Regions from separate parts of the Arthrobacter sp. P1_B9 genome, predicted to be linked through region 3. Evidence: predicted binding sites of a transcription regulator. Region 3 holds the regulator's gene; each other region holds the start of a gene.
The links. Region 3 encodes HrcA, which represses chaperone genes, less so after heat shock. Its sites were predicted from a motif close to TTNGCACTCGNNNNNNNCGAGTGCNAA; they were not measured.
Positions count from the first base shown of each region.

Region 1: the regulator HrcA is predicted to act here: its motif matches at 2,669-2,695, upstream of groL (chaperonin GroEL).
Region 2: the regulator HrcA is predicted to act here: its motif matches at 3,178-3,204, upstream of AC1D1A_RS04585 (FmdB family zinc ribbon protein).

Region 1 is NZ_JBFUAA010000015.1:151,811-157,515, forward strand. Features, by position in the region: gene AC1D1A_RS18100 (RNase H family protein) at 1-713, opposite strand, end outside; gene groL (chaperonin GroEL) at 849-2,486, opposite strand; gene AC1D1A_RS18110 (ABC transporter substrate-binding protein) at 2,782-4,050, opposite strand; gene AC1D1A_RS18115 (cold-shock protein) at 4,110-4,313, opposite strand; gene AC1D1A_RS18120 (LytR C-terminal domain-containing protein) at 4,472-5,110, opposite strand; gene AC1D1A_RS18125 (DUF3263 domain-containing protein) at 5,204-5,467, opposite strand; gene AC1D1A_RS18130 (uracil-DNA glycosylase) at 5,671-5,705, shown strand, end outside.
Region 2 is NZ_JBFUAA010000002.1:438,082-443,786, forward strand. Features, by position in the region: gene AC1D1A_RS04575 (AAA family ATPase) at 1-1,667, shown strand, start outside; gene AC1D1A_RS04580 (RcpC/CpaB family pilus assembly protein) at 1,766-2,560, opposite strand; gene AC1D1A_RS04585 (FmdB family zinc ribbon protein) at 2,840-3,091, opposite strand; gene AC1D1A_RS04590 (5-formyltetrahydrofolate cyclo-ligase) at 3,231-3,893, opposite strand; gene galU (UTP--glucose-1-phosphate uridylyltransferase GalU) at 3,998-4,915, shown strand; gene AC1D1A_RS04600 (GNAT family N-acetyltransferase) at 4,921-5,541, shown strand; gene AC1D1A_RS04605 (hypothetical protein) at 5,685-5,705, shown strand, end outside.
Region 3 is NZ_JBFUAA010000006.1:195,138-200,842, forward strand. Features, by position in the region: gene lepA (translation elongation factor 4) at 1-215, shown strand, start outside; gene hemW (radical SAM family heme chaperone HemW) at 261-1,499, shown strand; gene AC1D1A_RS10975 (DUF4870 domain-containing protein) at 1,626-2,045, opposite strand; gene AC1D1A_RS10980 (DUF3097 domain-containing protein) at 2,189-3,040, opposite strand; gene hrcA (heat-inducible transcriptional repressor HrcA) at 3,358-4,371, shown strand; gene dnaJ (molecular chaperone DnaJ) at 4,464-5,594, shown strand; gene AC1D1A_RS10995 (16S rRNA (uracil(1498)-N(3))-methyltransferase) at 5,597-5,705, shown strand, end outside.

The DNA of each region.
Region 1 (5,705 bases), on a different contig from region 3:
GCAGGTTCTTCTTCGAGTTCGCTGAAGAGGTCCGGTTCGTCGTAGGTCCCCGGCGCGCCAAAGAGTTCCTGCTGGCCGGCTGGCGCCGGGGCTGCCTGCGGCCGGGTCGCGGCCGCAGGGGCGGCGGCGGGTGGGGCGGCGGACTGGGCGGCGGGCTGCATCTTGTCCTGCTGTGTCATGCCCTGCTGTGTTTTGCCCGCTGGCGGTTCGCCCGCTGGCGGTTCGCCCGCTGGCGGTTCGCCCTCCGGGGTGCCGAACCCGGGACCCTGCCGGACGGCCACGCCCTGCTGGTACGCCGTGGCCGCTGCCCGGGCGCGGACGTCCGCCGCCTCGTTGAGCTCGTGCCCCGCGTGGCCCCGCACCCATTCGAAGGTGTACTTGCGGCCCACGAGCGCCTGGTCGATGTCCTTGAGGAGGTCCACGTTCAGCACCGGCTTGCCGTCGGCTTTGCGCCAGCCCTTGCGTTTCCAGCCGGGCATCCACTTGGTCACGGCGTTGATGACGTACTGGCTGTCGCAGAGGATCAGCAGGTCTTCCCCGGGCATGTGCGCCGTTGCCCGGAACAGGTCCAGCACCGCCATCAGTTCGCCCTGGTTGTTCGTGCCGTGGGGCCACCCCCCGGCCCGCCAGCAGTCGTCATTCACGTACCAGGCCCAGCCGGCCGGGCCAGGATTTCCTAAGGCCGAACCGTCGGCCGCTGCTGTAATCGTCACTGACCTATCCTGCCAGAACCCGCCGACGCCCACCGACGCTCCCTTGGACAGGGGCCGCGATTAACCGGCGACGGCGGCCCCACCCGAGGGTGGGACCGCCGTCGTCGAACAGCCGGTGATGGCTGGCGCGGGTGGTTAGAAACCGCCCATGCCGCCCATGCCGCCCATGTCGTCGCCGCCGCCCATCGGGGCGCCACCCTTCTCGGGCTTGTCGGCTACAACGGCCTCGGTGGTGAGGAACAGGCCGGCGATGGAAGCCGCGTTCTGCAGGGCAGAGCGGGTTACCTTGACCGGGTCGTTGATGCCGGCGGCCAGCAGGTCGACGTACTCGCCGGTGGCGGCGTTGAGGCCGTGGCCTGCGGGCAGGCCGCGGACCTTATCCACGACGACGCCGGGCTCGAGGCCGGCGTTGAAGGCGATCTGCTTCAGCGGGGCGTCGATGGCAACGCGGACGATGTTCGCGCCCGTTGCTTCGTCACCGGAGAGCTGCAGGTTCGCGAATGCCTTGGCGCCGGCCTGGATCAGGGCAACGCCACCGCCGGCGACGATGCCCTCTTCGACAGCAGCCTTGGCGTTGCGGACGGCGTCCTCAATGCGGTGCTTGCGTTCCTTGAGCTCGACCTCGGTTGCGGCGCCGGCCTTGATGACTGCAACGCCGCCGGCCAGCTTGGCCAGGCGCTCCTGCAGCTTCTCGCGGTCGTAGTCGGAATCGGAGTTCTCGATCTCGGCGCGGATCTGGGACACGCGGCCGGCGATCTGGTCGGCGTCGCCTGCACCCTCGACGATGGTGGTCTCGTCCTTGGTGACAACAACCTTGCGGGCCTTGCCAAGGAGTTCGAGTCCGGCGGTCTCAAGCTTGAGGCCGACTTCCTCGGAGATGACCTGGCCACCGGTGAGGATGGCGATGTCGGCCAGCTGCGCCTTGCGGCGGTCGCCGAAGCCTGGAGCCTTGACGGCGACGGACTTGAAGGTGCCGCGGATCTTGTTGACGATCAGGGTGGCCAGGGCCTCGCCCTCGATGTCTTCGGCAATGATCAGCAGCGGCTTGTTGGACTGCATGACCTTTTCCAGGACAGCAACCAGTTCCTTGACGTTGGAGATCTTGGAGTTGACGATCAGGATGTACGGATCCTCAAGGACCGTTTCCTGGCGCTCAGCGTCGGTGACGAAGTAAGCGGAGATGTAGCCCTTGTCGAAGCGCATGCCTTCGGTCAGCTCCAGCTCGAGGCCGAACGTGTTCGACTCCTCGACGGTGATGACGCCTTCCTTGCCGACCTTGTCGAGGGCTTCGGCGATCAGGGCGCCGATCTCGTTGTCGCCGGCGGAGATGGACGCGGTGGCGGCGATCTCTTCCTTGGTCTCGATTTCCTTGGCGGAGGCCAGGAGCTCGACGGTGACCGCGTCAACAGCCTTCTCGATGCCGCGCTTGAGGGACAGCGGGTCAGCGCCGGCCGCGACGTTGCGCAGGCCTTCCTTGACCAGGGCCTGTGCCAGCACGGTTGCCGTGGTGGTGCCGTCGCCTGCGACGTCATCCGTCTTCTTGGCAACTTCCTTGACCAGCTCGGCGCCGATCTTTTCGTAGGGATCGTCCAGCTCGATCTCCTTGGCGATGGAAACACCATCGTTGGTGATCGTGGGGGCGCCCCACTTCTTTTCGAGGACGACGTTGCGTCCCCGCGGGCCGAGGGTGACCTTGACGGCGTCGGCGAGGATGTTCAGGCCCCGCTCAAGACCGCGGCGTGCCTCTTCATCAAATGCAATGATCTTGGCCATAACGGCAGTAGTCCTTTCGGGACAGTCGTTAAGAATGAACCTTCGCTGTGGTGCCCGCGACGGACGATCCCAACCCCGCGGCCTCTGTATGCCGCCGGGTCCGGGATCTCACCCCAGCAAGGTGTTTCTTTAGCTCCTGGACCGGCTGCCCCACTTCGCGGCCGGGCGGACCGGGCGTCGTGTTAGCAGTCAGTGCGCTGGAGTGCTAAATCAATAATTAGCACTCCCCCGGGGAGAGTGCAAGCAGTGGCCGGCCGGAACCGGCCGCCACGCGGGCACAATACGCTACGAGCGATCAGCCGCCGCTGCTGCTCGCGGCTTCTGTGCCGTCCACCGTGGGCAGGTTGTCCTCGCCGTAGGTCGAAACCATGTAGTTCGCTTCGGTGATGTCGCCGTGGGCATCAAAGTTGATCCGTCCGGACTGGCCGTCGTAGTCCGGCCGCTGGCCTGCCCGGAGGACCCCGACGCAGTCCTTGTAGCTCGTGCATGACTCGCTGGCCGGCTGGCTGCCGCCGGCCCCGGTTCCGCCTGCTGCCGGGGTTCCGCCGGAGACCGCGACGAGGGACGCCGCGATGGAAGTGCCGGCGTCGTCCTCTGCGGCGGCGGCGGCGACGGCGGCCAGGACGACGGCGTCGTACGTCTCGGCGGCGAACACCATGTCCTTCAGCCCGGGATCAACGGCCACGAGGTCCGCCTGGAAGGCGGCGGAGGGAAACACGCCGGGCAGGATCCCGCGTGCACCCTCGAGCGCCCGGGCGCCCAGACCAGAGCCGTACTTGCTGACTGCTCCGTCACTGAGGACCAGCTTCTTGCCGGCGAGGCCGGCGTTGTTCAGCTCGGCGATGGCGCCCTGTGCGCCGTCGCGCGAGACCAGGATGACGGCGTCGGGGTTGGCGGCCTTAGCGGCGGCGACAGCCTGCTGCGCCTGGCCGGGGGTGAACTCCGCGTCCGCCACGACCTCCAGTCCGGACTGTTTCGCCGCACCAACGACGGCGGCGGCGACGTCTTTGCCGTAGTCGCCTTCCTCATGCAGCACCGCCAGGGTCCTGGCGCCGCCGTCTTTGACCAGTTTGGCGAGGACGGATGCCTGGGCGACGTCGGCGGCCGAGGTGCGGAAATAGTAGCCGCCGCTCTTGTAGTTGCTGAGCGCGGCGGCGGTGTTGGCCGGGGAGATCACGGCTACCTTGGCGTTGGCGAGCACGTCGATGGCGGCCGGGGCACGGCTGGAATCGGTCGGGCCGATCACGACGTCGGCCTTGGCAGCAACCAGCGCTTTCGCCTGGGCGGCGGTGTCCGTGCTGATGGTTTCCGGCAGCAGCTCCACCGGTTTGCCTTTGTGCCCGCCGGCAGCGTTGATCTCCTTGACGGCAAGTTTGGCCGCCGCGAGCTCGGAGGCGTTGAGGAAGTTCTGATTGCCCGTGTTGTCCAGGATCAGGCCGATGCGCAGGGTGCCGTCACCGCTGGCGTCGGCGCTGGCCACGCGGGCACTGCCCGCGGGGCCCAGGCAGCCCGTCAGGGCCAGGGCCGCTACTGTGCCCGCCGCCAGGGCGCGGCCCAGCGGCAAATGTCCTCCGCGGCGCCCGGCCGCGTTCCTTGGGGCGTTCGTGACGGCAGCCAGTACCACTAGGCGGGCCGGACGCTTTCGGCCTGCGGGCCCTTTTCGCCCTCGCCGACTTCCAGTTCCACCCGCTGGCCCTCGTCCAGGGCGCGGTAGCCTTCCCCGACGATCGCGGACCAGTGCACGAAGACGTCGTTCTCGGAACCGTCCACGGCGATGAAGCCGTAGCCCTTTTCGGCGTTGAACCATTTGACGGTTCCCAGTGCCATGGTGTCCACACTTTCAGCTAGCTTGCGTGCGGCCCACCTCGATGTGCGCCGCGGACTGCGAAAAGAAATCCGCAGATACTGTACCCACAGCGTCCCCCAGGAACGCCGGCGGCGGGCAGGGCCCCCGCCTAATAGTTATTGAGGCGTAACCGGATTGGCTACTGGTAGCCGGGGCCGAGCACGACGACAAGGGGCATGTTGAACTCGGCAGAGTCCACGAGGGTGTCGACGCCGAGGAGGGCTCCGAGTGCCTCCGCATTGCCCTTCTGCTCGATGCCGCTGTAGAAGATCACCGACGTCTGTTGCGGGACACCGCCCCAGTTGCCGGTCTCGCCCAGGACCCAGCCGTCGGAGGTGACGGTGCCGCCGACGCGGGTGGCGAGGCCGGCGGTGGTGGTCGCGTTGTAGATCGTCACCGGCTGCGTCTTGTCGACGGCGGCGGCTGTGGCGCTCGGCGTAGCTGACGGCGAAGCCGCCGGCGCGGCGGCGGCGTCCGTGCCGGCCGGCTCCGGGCTCGTCGGCGTGGGACTGGGGCTCATGGTGCTCGTGGCGGACGGGCTGCTGCTGGCAGATGCGGACGCGCTGCCACCGGCCGTCACGGCCGCGGCCTGGCCTGCGGAGAAGCCGAGCTTCGGCAGGATCAGGAAGGCCACCAGGCCGATGGCCAGGGCTACGCAGCCAGCCGCCAGGATCGGCGCCAGGCTCCGCCGCCGCGATGCCGCGACGGCCCGGTGGACTCCCTGCCGGGTAGAGGTCTCCGGGACCCGATCAAATTCATCCCGAGCGTATTTGGTCATGGTAAAACGACGTCCTTGCTGATTTCATACGGGGTGCCCGAGGCCGGAACGGACGCAACAGGACGTGCGCATCCGGCTGCTCGTGACGCGACTTTACGAATCTGTTCCCAGACGACGGGCAGTGCGGGCACGTTGGCGTGATGTACGTAGTCTACGCAATCTCTTGACCAGCATGGGATCGTGGGCCAGCGCATCCTCGGTATCGATGAGGGCATTGAGGATCTGGTAGTAGTGCGTGGCGGACAGATCGAACAGCTCGCGGATGGCCTGTTCCTTGGCCCCGGCGTACTTCCACCATTGCCGCTCCAAGGCCAGCATCTGCTGGTCGCGGGCGCTCAGCGCAGACTCCGCGGACACCCCGTCCGGGCCCGCGCCGGCGGTTGGGAATCCGGCAGAATCCCCCGCGAGCACGTGCTCTTGCGCTGTTTCGGCCACGACACACTCCTGGTTGATTCCGAAAAACCTGGCTGGTATCCGTTAAAAAGTCAGTCCCAATGCTACGGCCGAATGACAGGGTTGTCATTCGGGCGGGCGCAGAAACGGGCCTTAGCTGGGGAAGAATGGGTGCTGTGTTTGATGCCGAGTTTGACCCCGC
Region 2 (5,705 bases), on a different contig from region 3:
CCGTGGGCGTCGAACGGCTCGCCGCGGGGGAGAGCTCCTACCAAAGCGTTGAGAGCTCGTTCCGGGCACTCTCTGCCGTGCTTCCGGTCTGGAACCTCAGGACCGTGTACCGTGCGGTCGATGAAGACCTGGTGCGCCAGCTCAGCAAGGGTTTTTACGGCGGGGAACTCACCCGCCTCCCGGAGGGCCAATCTGCCACAGGGCTGGACCGTACCCTCAGCGTGGAGTACCTCCCCGACGGCACGGGGCTGCCCAGCGCTGACCACGACGGCGTCGAATCGGTTGTTGCCGAGGTCAACCGCGCGGTGGAGCTGGTCTTCGAGCACGCCCGGCTCCGCCCCCGGACGTCGCTGGCCGTGGTGACCGGCAGCCTTCGCCATGCCGCCCGGATCGGCGAGGCCATCAGGGCGCAACTGCCCAACTACCCCATGCTGGGCAGCTTCTTCACTGCGGGGGATGAGTCCTTCCGCGTAGTGGATCTGGAACGGGCCCAGGGCCTGGTCCGCGACCACGTCATTTTTTCCCCGGGCTATGGCCGTACCCCGCATGGGCGCACCCTCCACAGCCTCGGGCCGCTTTCCGCCGAAGGTGGCCGAGCAAAATTCGCCCTGGCGATGACGCGTGCCCGCCGGTCCCTGCACGTGCTCAGCTGCTTCCGGCCCGAAGACCTTGATGTCAGCCGCCTCAGCCACGGCGCCGTGGACTTCTACGAGCTCCTGGACCGTGAGATCGCGGGCAACACGGATCTTGGCAGCCCCGCCTCCCGGGCTGCGGCCAGCGAGCAGGCGCTCGGCGCCGATCCGCTCGTGGCCGACCTGGGTGACCGGCTCCGGGCCCGCGGGGCACGTGTGTGGCACCAGTACGACGGCGTCCTGAACATGGTGGCGGCCGCCGATCCGATGACCACGATCGGCCAGGACGATGCGGAGATTCCCCGTCCGGTGGCGATCGAGTCGGACGGTACGAGCCATTACCGGCGGATGAGCGTCCGTGAACGGAGCAGGCTCCGGCCGCAGCTCCTGGAGCGGCTTGGCTGGCGGTACATGCCCCTGTGGACCATAGAGGTCTTCACCGACCCCTCGGCCTGCGCCGACCGGATTGGCGGCTACCTCGGGTTGGAGAAGCCCGCCGTGTCCAGCCGGCTGCGGACATCGCACGGTTTCTTCGACGACGGCATCGAACACCTGGCGATCGACGAGGCGCGGGCCGCCGAGTACCACGTGGCGGCCGAACCCTCGGGACAGGTGTTCCGCGGCCACGAAACTGCTGGCCAAGAATTCCGCCGGCAGGCACCAGCATCAGCAATGACAGGCAATACAGGCAGTAAGGAGGCCGGCGGCATGAGTGCGGACGGCATCACTAGCAACACCGGCGAGACCGGCGACACGAACGACACCGCGGGGCCGAAGCCGGGTGAGTCGACGGGGGCCGCGGCCGACACCGCAGGGTCGAAGGCCGGCGAATCGACCGGGGAATCGACCGGCGACGGGCCGGACCAGGAGGCCGCGAAGGAGACGTCGCGCCGTTCGGAGGCACAGGCCACCGTTCCGGAGGGTGTGCTGCCGAATAAGGCGGCGGAAGACGACCCCCGGCGCTGGGGTGACCAGCCTGATAATTACGATCACGACGCCTGGCTCCAGGAACAGAAGCCGCCGCACTGGGGCTGACGGGCCGCGCCCGCAGCCCAGAGCCTGCGGGCGCGGCCCGCGTCGGAGCCTACGGCCCGGGCCACTGGCCCGGCGGAAACGCCCTGCTGGCTGGACGGCTAGCCCGGCGGTGACGACACAAGCACGAAAAACAATTTGCCCTGGGTAGACGCGCCCGCCAGCCTGCGGGCCTGGTCGGCCGTCGCTGCCACCACCACCAGCCCGTCAGTCTCCGCAGTGGCGGGCCAGGAGCCGGCCTTGCCGCCCTGCGCCGACGTCCAGAGCACTGGTACGGCTTCGGCCAGGATTTGGCTTTCGCCGGGTTGTTCCATGCCGTTGCCGGCAGTGAGCACCACGTTGACGAGCTGCCCGGGGGAGACCAGCTGGATGGAGGCCGGATCTGCCATCCTCAGCGGCACGGCCGCAGAGCCTCGCGGGCTTCCGGCGAGCAGGCCCGGTCCCAGGATCTGGGCGTCGGTGAGGAGCTGGCCCTGGCGCAACGGTGCGGCCAGCTGTTTTCCCTCGAACGCGGTCTCGCTGCCGGGGCTGCCCGCAGGAATAAGGCCGGGTGGCACGCTGATCCTGCTGAGATCGCCGGGTTCCAGAAACTTTCCAGCGGGCAGATCGGCCGCGGCGGCGAAGGCTGCGACAGTGTCAGTGGGCGCTGGAGCCAGTTGCTGAACTGTCAGTCCGGCGGGGATGCAGAACAGGAGGGCCGCGATAAGCCGCCGGTTCCGGTTCAGCCAGCCGCGCAGGCGGCGCCACGACGGGCGGCCGCGGGGCGGACGCCGGCGGGGTTTCGCGGGACCGATCCGGCTCCGGAACGGAAGGCCTGCGGCGGAAAACGTGGCGGCAGGAAGTCTCGTTGGGCGGATCCCGGTACGGGACCAGCGGCCGGGGCCAGCTTCAGGCATTGCGGCGCGGAACGGCCTGAACGAAGGCGTGGAAGACGGCACAGGCGCCGCCGGGGCAGCCGTCTTGAACGAAGGCGGGGAAACCGCGGTGAGGAAAAGTTCCATGCCGCCACGCTACGGATCTGCGCAGAGCGGCGGCAGCTGCGGAACGTCCTATGTGGACAACGGCAACAGCGGCAACGGCAACGGCAACAGCGGACAGGGGACAGGGATTCAGGCAGTGCCGAGAATCAGCCGGCCGTAGCCCAGCCGGCGGCCGGTGCCAACCCGGCAGGTGCCTTAGCTGGCCGCTGCGGCGGGCGCGGGGGTGGCCGCGGGAGTTGCAGGAGCCGGGGAAACCGTGCTGCCCTTGGCGTCGCGCGAATCGGTCCGGTAGAAGCCGGAGCCCTTGAACACTACGCCGACGCTGTTGAACTTCTTGCGCAGCGTGCCCTGGCACTCGGGGCAGGACGTCAAGGAGTTGTCGCTGAACGACTGCACGATCTCGAAGGCGTGGCTGCAGTCCTTGCAGGCGTATGCATACGTGGGCACTGGAAATCCTCCTCAGGGGCAAACGAGCAGGTCCCGTGCTGCGGAGTCCGGATCACCGCCGATATGTCTATCGACCTGTTCCGTCCTTAGCAGTCGCAGGGCCTGAGTGCCAATTCTATCACCTTGGCGGGAACCAGGATCAGGCGGGCCGGGATCGGCCGAGTCGGACGATCCCGCCCGGGGTCAGCGCCGTGTCGACTTTCCGGTCGAACGACTCCGCGGGGATGCTGCCTGCGGGCAGCACCTCCGTGTCATAGACGACGGCGGCAGTCGGCGACGCGACAGCGTCGGCTGCAGCGTCGGCCGCCCCGGCGTCCGCCCCGCCGGGCGCGGAGGACATGGCAGCCAGGGCGGCAAGGAACTTGTCGTAGTAGCCGCCGCCTTGCCCGATTCGGTTGCCCGAGAAATCCACCGCGGTGGCCGGCAGGAAGATTGCGGTGGCGTCCCGCATGACTTCGGTACCGTGGCGCTCTCCGACAGGCTCCTGGATGGGCGCGTACCGGCTGCGGACAAACCCGGACTGGGGAGTCCAATACACCCAGCTGAGCTCGATGTCGGGTTCGCAAACGGGCAGCAGCACCCGGTGCCCGGCTTCGACCAGGGCAGTCAGCAGTGGCAGTGTGGGCGGTTCGGCGCCCACACCGAGGTACGCCGCGAAGGTGCCCTGGCGGCCGCGGCCAAGCCCGGAGGCCCACGCGAGCCCGTGGCTGGCGATGCCCGCCGCGGCGGTGTCCTGTGCGGCCAGCGGGAGTGCGGAACGCGCCGCCCTGTGGCTGGAGCGAATTTCCTCTTTTGACGCCATCTTGGCCCGTCCTCTGCCTCTTGCGGCCGCGCTGCAGCGGGGGGCCCGGCAGGCGGTTCGCATAATGATTACGCAATGATTGGTCCCTCCGTTAGATTAGTCGTGTGAATACACCCATCGCTTCCGTCCGCAAGGCCGTTATCCCCGCCGCGGGCCTTGGTACCAGGTTTCTCCCGGCCACAAAGGCCATGCCCAAGGAAATGCTGCCTGTCGTTGACAAGCCGGCCATCCAGTACGTAGTCGAGGAGGCCGTGAATGTCGGCCTGAACGACATCCTGATGATCACTGGCCGCAACAAGCGGGCGTTGGAGGACCACTTCGACCGCGTCCCCGCGCTGGAGTCCACCCTGGAGGCGAAGGGTGACACTGCGAAGCTCGAATCCATCCAGGCCGCCAGCAACCTCGGTGACATCCACTACGTCCGCCAGGGCGATCCCATGGGCCTCGGCCACGCGGTCCTCCGGGCCAAGCAGCACGTCGGGCATGAGCCGTTCGCCGTCCTCCTGGGAGATGACCTCATTGACGCCCGCGATGAGCTCCTCAGCACCATGATCGAGGTCCAGGCCAAGACCGGCGGGTCGGTGGTCGCTCTGATCGAGGTGGACCCGTCCCAGATCAGTGCCTACGGCTGCGCGGACGTCGAGGCAATCGGCGGTGAGGACTACGTCCGCATCAACCAGCTCGTGGAGAAGCCCGATGTCGCGGACGCCCCGTCCAACCTGGCCGTAATTGGCCGCTACGTGTTGCACCCGGCCGTCTTTGAAGTGCTGGAACGCACCGCGCCCGGCCGCGGCGGGGAAATCCAGCTCACGGACGCCCTGCAGGAACTCTCGGCCGGCACCGGCGAGGGCTACGGCGTGTACGGCGTCATCTTCCGCGGCCGCCGCTACGACACCGGCGACAAGCTCAGCTACCTCAAGGCCTGTGTCCAGCTCGCCTGCGACAGTGAGGACCTCGGCCCGGGCCTGCGCGAATGGCTGCCCGGCTTCGCGTCCAGCCTGGCCCCCAGCCTCGCCAAATAACTCCCGTGGGGGGCAGCTTCACCTGGCCGGTGACCTTGGAGAGCGGCGACATCGTGTTGCGCCCGATCCGGTACCGGGACCGCAAGGAGTGGACAGCGCTCAGGTCCCGCAACTGCGAGTGGCTGGCCCCCTGGGAGGCATCGAACCCGGTCCCCGGCGGCGGCCTGCCGGACTACCGGCAGATGGTGCGCTCGCTCAAGGCCCAGGCCGCGCAGGCCACGGCCCTGCCGTTCGTCATCGCGGAATGGACACCAGGCCATCAGGCGCCGGTGATCGTGGGGCAGCTGACGGTGTCCTCGATTGTCTGGGGGTCGGCCATGATGGCGACGCTTGGCTATTGGGTCGACAAGGAACGGGCCGGCCGGGGGATCGCCCCGACCGCCGTGGCCATGGCGACCGACTATTGCTTCGGCACCCTTGGCCTGCACCGCATGGAGATCAACATCAGGCCGGAGAACGCGCCGAGCCTGCGCGTGGTGGAAAAACTCGGGTTTCGTGACGAGGGATTCCGGCCCAGGTTCCTGCACATCAACGGTGAATGGGCAGACCACCGGACCTTCGCGCTCACGGCTGAGGAAGTGCCGGAAGGCCTCCTCGCGCGGTGGCTGAGAACCCGCCAGTCCTGAGGCCCATGAGAGCCGCCTGACCAGCCACGACGCCCCGACGCCGGCCAGTCGCCGCTGCGCGCGCGACACACCCCTGACAATGCGGGGCAGCACCTCATATACCTCATACGGTTTTGAGTGTGGACTTCCCTCTTAGCAGCTCTGTGATCCTTGTCATTGCTGTT
Region 3 (5,705 bases):
GCTCCAGGATCATCGCCCGCGAAAGCATCCGCGCCATCCGCAAGGACGTCCTTGCCAAGTGCTACGGCGGTGACATCACCCGAAAGCGCAAGCTGCTGGAAAAGCAGAAGGAAGGCAAGAAGCGCATGAAGATGGTGGGCCGCGTCGAGGTGCCGCAGGAGGCTTTCATCGCCGCGCTGACAACGGACGAGTCCAAGGACAAGGCCAAGAAGTAACGGTGCAGGTAATGATTGTTGCTGCAGTATCGGCAGGCCGGGCCCGTGCCTAGCGTTCTTCCCCTCGGCGACCCGGCGCCGGTGGATGGGCTGCTGCCCGCCCAGGCGGGCGTGGGCGCCGATCAGCGCGCATTCGGGCTGTACGTGCACATCCCGTTCTGCGCGGTCCGTTGCGGGTACTGCGATTTCAACACCTACACCGCCACGGAGCTGGGCGGCGGGGCCTCCCAGGACGCCTACGCCTCCACCGCGATCGCGGAAGTGGAGTTCGCCGCCGCGGCCCTGAAGGGCAGCGGCCTGCCGGGCCGCCCGCTCAGCACGGTCTTCTTCGGCGGCGGCACCCCCACCCTGCTGCCGGCGGAGGACCTGGCGCGCATCCTCAGCGCCGCGATCGACGCCTGGGGACTGCAGCCCGGCGCCGAGGTGACCACCGAGGCGAACCCCGATTCCGTCACGCCCGCATCCCTGCAGCTGCTGGCCGACGCCGGGTTCACCCGCGTTTCGTTCGGCATGCAGTCGGCCGTGCCGCACGTCCTGAAGGTCCTGGACCGCACCCACACGCCCAGCCGGGTGCCCGAGGTGGTGCAGTGGGCGCGTAATGCCGGGCTCTCGGTCAGCCTCGACCTCATTTACGGGACGCCGGGGGAGTCGTTGGAGGACTGGCGCTACTCGCTCGAGACCGCACTGTCCTACGCCCCCGACCACATCAGCGCCTATGCCCTGATCGTTGAAGACGGCACCAAGCTTGCCGCGCAGATCCGCCGTGGCGAAGTGCCGGAAATCGACGACGACGACCACGCCGCCAAATACGAACTCGCCGACGAACTGATTTCCGCCGCCGGGCTCAACTGGTACGAGGTCAGCAACTGGTCCCGCACCCCCGAACAGGCCTGCCGGCACAACCTCGCTTACTGGCGCGGGGACGACTGGTGGGGCATCGGGCCCGGGGCACACTCGCACGTGGGCGGCGTCCGCTGGTGGAACGTCAAGCACCCCACCGCCTACGCCAACCGCCTCGGCGCCGGCGCCTCACCCGCCGCCGGACGCGAAACGCTGGACTCTGAAACCCGCAACGTGGAACGGGTCATGCTCGAGGCCCGGCTCAATTCCGGACTCGACATCCCAAGCCTCGGCGGCCTGGGGGACACCGGCAGGCACGCTGTCGCGGGGCTGATCGCGGACGGCCTCGTGGACCCCGCGGCGGCTTTCAAAGGCCGGCTCATTCTCACCCTTAAGGGCCGGCTGCTGGCCGACGCCGTCGTCCGCAGGATCCTGCCGGACTAGTCTGCCGGCAAAGCTTCCACGACTTGGCTGCCCGCACCAGCGGCCACAATACCCTGCCGCATAAAAGAGAGCCGGCCGCTGCCCCTGACGGGCGGCGGCCGGCTCTCGTGCTTGGGTCCGGGCCGGCTATTTGATCCAGCGCAGGTTGAACTCGTAGCGGTGCGGCTGGCCGCGGTTGACGTGGATGCCTGCCGCCACCGAGAAGCACGTCACGGCGATCCAGATCACCGTGGCGAGCACGGCGAAGAGGTTGCCCACCACCGGGATGAAGACCAGCAGATTGGCCAGTACCGCGGCCAGTGTCGGCGGCAGCGTGAAATTGAGGGCTTCCTTGGATTCCTGTGCCGTGAACGGGCCGCGGTCCTTGAAGATGAGGTAGATCAGCAGCGACGGCACGCAGCCCAGGATGCCGCCGAAGTGCGCGAGCGTGGCCCACTGGCGGTCCTCGCTGGCCGTCAGCGGCAGCGCGTTTGCCGGAACGCCATGGTACGGGGGCTGGCCATGGCCAGCCTGATTGCCCGTGTGTTCGCGTGCGTTATCTGCCACGGTGTAGCCCTTCGGATTGCGGTGATGCGTTGCTGCCTGGGTTGTGCCTGAAATAGCCGGGACCGCACTGGAAGCGCGGCCGCCGTTTCAAGAATACTTGCTCGGGCAAGGAAATGGAGATCAGGGGCGGCCGCCGCGGCGGACTAGGGCACGGTGAGGAAGTCAATGACCTCTTCCACGCGGCCAAGCAGCGACGCCTCCAGATCAGCGTAGCTGCGGACAGCCCCCAGGAGTTTCTGCCAGCCGAGGCCGATGTCCTCCTTCGTGGAGTGGGGCCACCCGAAAGCCATCAGGATCCCGGTCTTCCAGTCCGTGCCGCGGGGGATCACGGGCCACTGCTCGATCCCCAGGACCGAGGGCCGGATGGCCTGCCACACGTCCACGTAGGGGTGCCCCACAATCAGGACGTTGCCTGCGGCGCCCGGTGAGGCCATGACGGCGTCGGCGATCCGCGACTCCTTGGAGTCTGCCACCAAGTGGTCTACGAGCACGCCGAGGCGCCGGCCGGGGCCCGGGCCGAAGTCCGCCACGGCGGCCGCGAGGTCGTCAATGCCGTGCAGGGGCTCGACGACGATGCCCTCCACCCGGAGGTCATCGCCCCAGACCTTCTCCACCAGCTCGGCGTCGTGCTTTCCTTCCACCCAGATGCGGCTGGCCTTGGCCACCTGTGCGCGCTGCCCCGCCACCCGTACCGAGCCCGACGCCGTGCGGCCGGCACCGGCGGCCGGTGCCGTCTTCTTCCGGGCCGGCGGCATCAGGCGGATGGGCTGGCCGTCCAAGAGGAAGCCGAAGCCGAGGCGGAAGGACCGCGACTTGCCCCGCCGGTCCTCCAGCGCCACCACGTGCATGCCGCCGGACTTCTCCACGCGGGTTACGGCGCCCACCCAGCCGGACTGGACCTCCTCGAGGACCATCCCGCGTTCCACCGGGACTTCCGGCAGCTGGGTCTTGGCGGGGGCGGACAGGTCCTGGGGTCCCCAGTTCTGGTACGACATCTCTTCACGCTTACTTTGCACTCGGAATGTACGGCGGTCGGTGGAACTCTCCGGGGGCCGGAACCGGACCGCGACGGCGCGGCAACGGCAGCGTCTGCCACGGTCTCGGCGCCGGCGTGACGGGAATCGCGTTCCCGCGGGCCACGCCTGGAGCGAATCCAATGCTAACAACGCGGCGACTCATATTAGACTGGTTAGCACTTAGGCATGTCGAGTGCTAACCCTTGTCCTGTGGCGGGCCGTCCGTGCACCACTGGTGGACCCGGACCGGACGCGGGGGTGGCACCGGCTGCGGGACGGTCGATTGGAGGTGGAGCGTGAGCGAACCGCGCAAACTCGAAGTGTTGCGCGCCATCGTGGAGGACTACGTCCATTCGCGTGAGCCCGTTGGTTCCAAAGCGCTCGTTGAACGGCACCATCTCGGCGTCTCGAGCGCCACGATCCGAAATGACATGGCGGCGCTGGAAGACGAGGGCCTGATCACGGCACCGCACACGAGTGCAGGCCGGATCCCCACTGACAAGGGCTACCGGTTGTTCGTCGACCAGATCTCAGCGGTGAAGCCGTTGTCCCAGGCCGAGCGCCGGGCCATCCAGGCGCTGCTGGAAGGATCCGAGGACCTCGACGACATCCTTGACCGGACCGTGAGGCTCCTCTCGCACCTGACCAACCAGGTCGCCGTCGTGCAGTATCCGCTGCTCAGCCGCGCCCGGGTGCGGCACATTGAGTTCGTGCTGCTGGCGCCCAGGAAAGTGCTGGCTGTTCTGATCGCTGACACGGGCAAGGTGGAGCAGCGCGTGATCGACGTCGGGCAGGACATTCCCGACGACGCGCTGTCGGAATTGCGGAGTAGTTTTCTGGCCAGCCTCTCCGGTACGCCGCTGAGCCTGATGCCGCAGCTGCTGCCCGCCGTCGTTGCCGGTGGCCCGCCCGCGCGGCGCGGAGCAGCCCAGGCGCTGGCCCGCGGTCTTGAGGCCCTGGCCACGAGCAGCCGTGAAGAGCGCATGGTCATGGCCGGCACCGCCAACCTGGCCCGCTCCAATGTGGACTTCCCGCTCAGCATCGGCCCCGTGCTGGAGGCCCTCGAGGAACAGGTGGTCATGCTCCGCCTGCTCAGCGAAATGGCCGAAGACCCGCGCGGCGTGACCGTCAGCATCGGCCGGGAAAACCCCTACGACGGTCTCGCCGAGGCCTCGGTCGTGGCCACCGCCTACGGGCCGGACGCCACGGCCAAGGTCGGAGTGCTTGGGCCCACCCGGATGGACTATCCCACCACCATGGCCGCCGTCCGAGCGGTGGCCCGCTACCTTTCGAGGATCCTGGGGCCCTGACAGGCCCGGGACCGAATACGACTTCTTGCCCCACAGGCAGTGCCCCACAGGCAGTACCCCACAGGCAGTACAACAAGGAAGAGATACACACTTTGAGCAGCCACTACGACGTTCTTGGAGTCTCCCGCGACGCATCGGGGGAGGAGATCAAGAAGGCCTACCGGAAACTGGCCCGGACCCTGCACCCGGACGTGAACCCCGGGGAGGACGCCTCGGACAGGTTCAAGGCCGTCACGCACGCCTACGAGGTCCTCTCCGATCCGCAGAAGCGCCGGGTCTATGACACCACCGGCAACGAGAACGGCACCGACAACGGGTTCGGCGGCGGCAGCTACTCGGGCCAGGGCTTCGCCTTCCAGGACATCTTCGAGACCTTCTTCGGCGCCGGTGGCGGCCAGGGCGGCCCGGCGTCCAGGGTCCGCCGCGGCCAGGACGCGCTGATCAGCGTCCGGATCGACCTCCGCGATGCGGTGTTCGGCGTGAACAAAAAGCTCGAGGTCGACACGGCCGTCATCTGCCCCACCTGCGAGGGATCCTGCTGCCGGGAGGGCACCCACCCGGTCCGCTGCGACATCTGTGGCGGCAGCGGTCAGGTCCAGCGCGCCGTGCGGTCCATCCTGGGCCAGGTCATGACGTCCGCCCCCTGCGGGTCTTGCGAGGGCTTCGGCACCGTCATCAAGGACCCGTGCAACGAATGCAGCGGCCAGGGCCGGATCCGCAGCCGCCGCTCGCTGACCGTCAAGGTCCCGGCCGGCGTGGCCACCGGCACCCGCATCCAGCTGTCCGGCCAGGGCGAGGCCGGCCCTGCCGGCGGCCCCGCCGGGGACCTGTACGTGGAGATCAGGGTCAACAACGACGCCACTTACGTGCGCGAGGGCGATGACCTGCACGCGAGCCTCAACATTCCCATGACGGCGGCCGCCCTCGGCACCGAAATATCCCTCGACACCTTCGACGGACAGCAGGAGATCGACGTCAAGGCCGGCACCCAGTCCGGCGAGATCATCACCCTTCGCGGTCTCGGCGTCACGCACCTGCGCGGCCACGGCCGCGGCGATCTGAAGGTGCACCTGCAGGTGGAAACACCGGTCAAGCTCGATCACGTCCAGGAGGAACTTCTCCGCCAGCTGGCCAAGCACCGTGGCGAGCACCTCACGGAAGGAAAGCTTGCGGCCAGCGGCGGCGTCTTCGCCAAACTGCGGGACCGGCTCGGTAACCTGTAGCGGTGAGTAACCCGGTCTTCTTCACCGCCCCAGGCACCCTGGACCAGCAGGTCCCCGGCTCGGCCTTCGTCCTCGAGGGAACCGAGGCCCGCCACGCCGTCACCGTCAAAC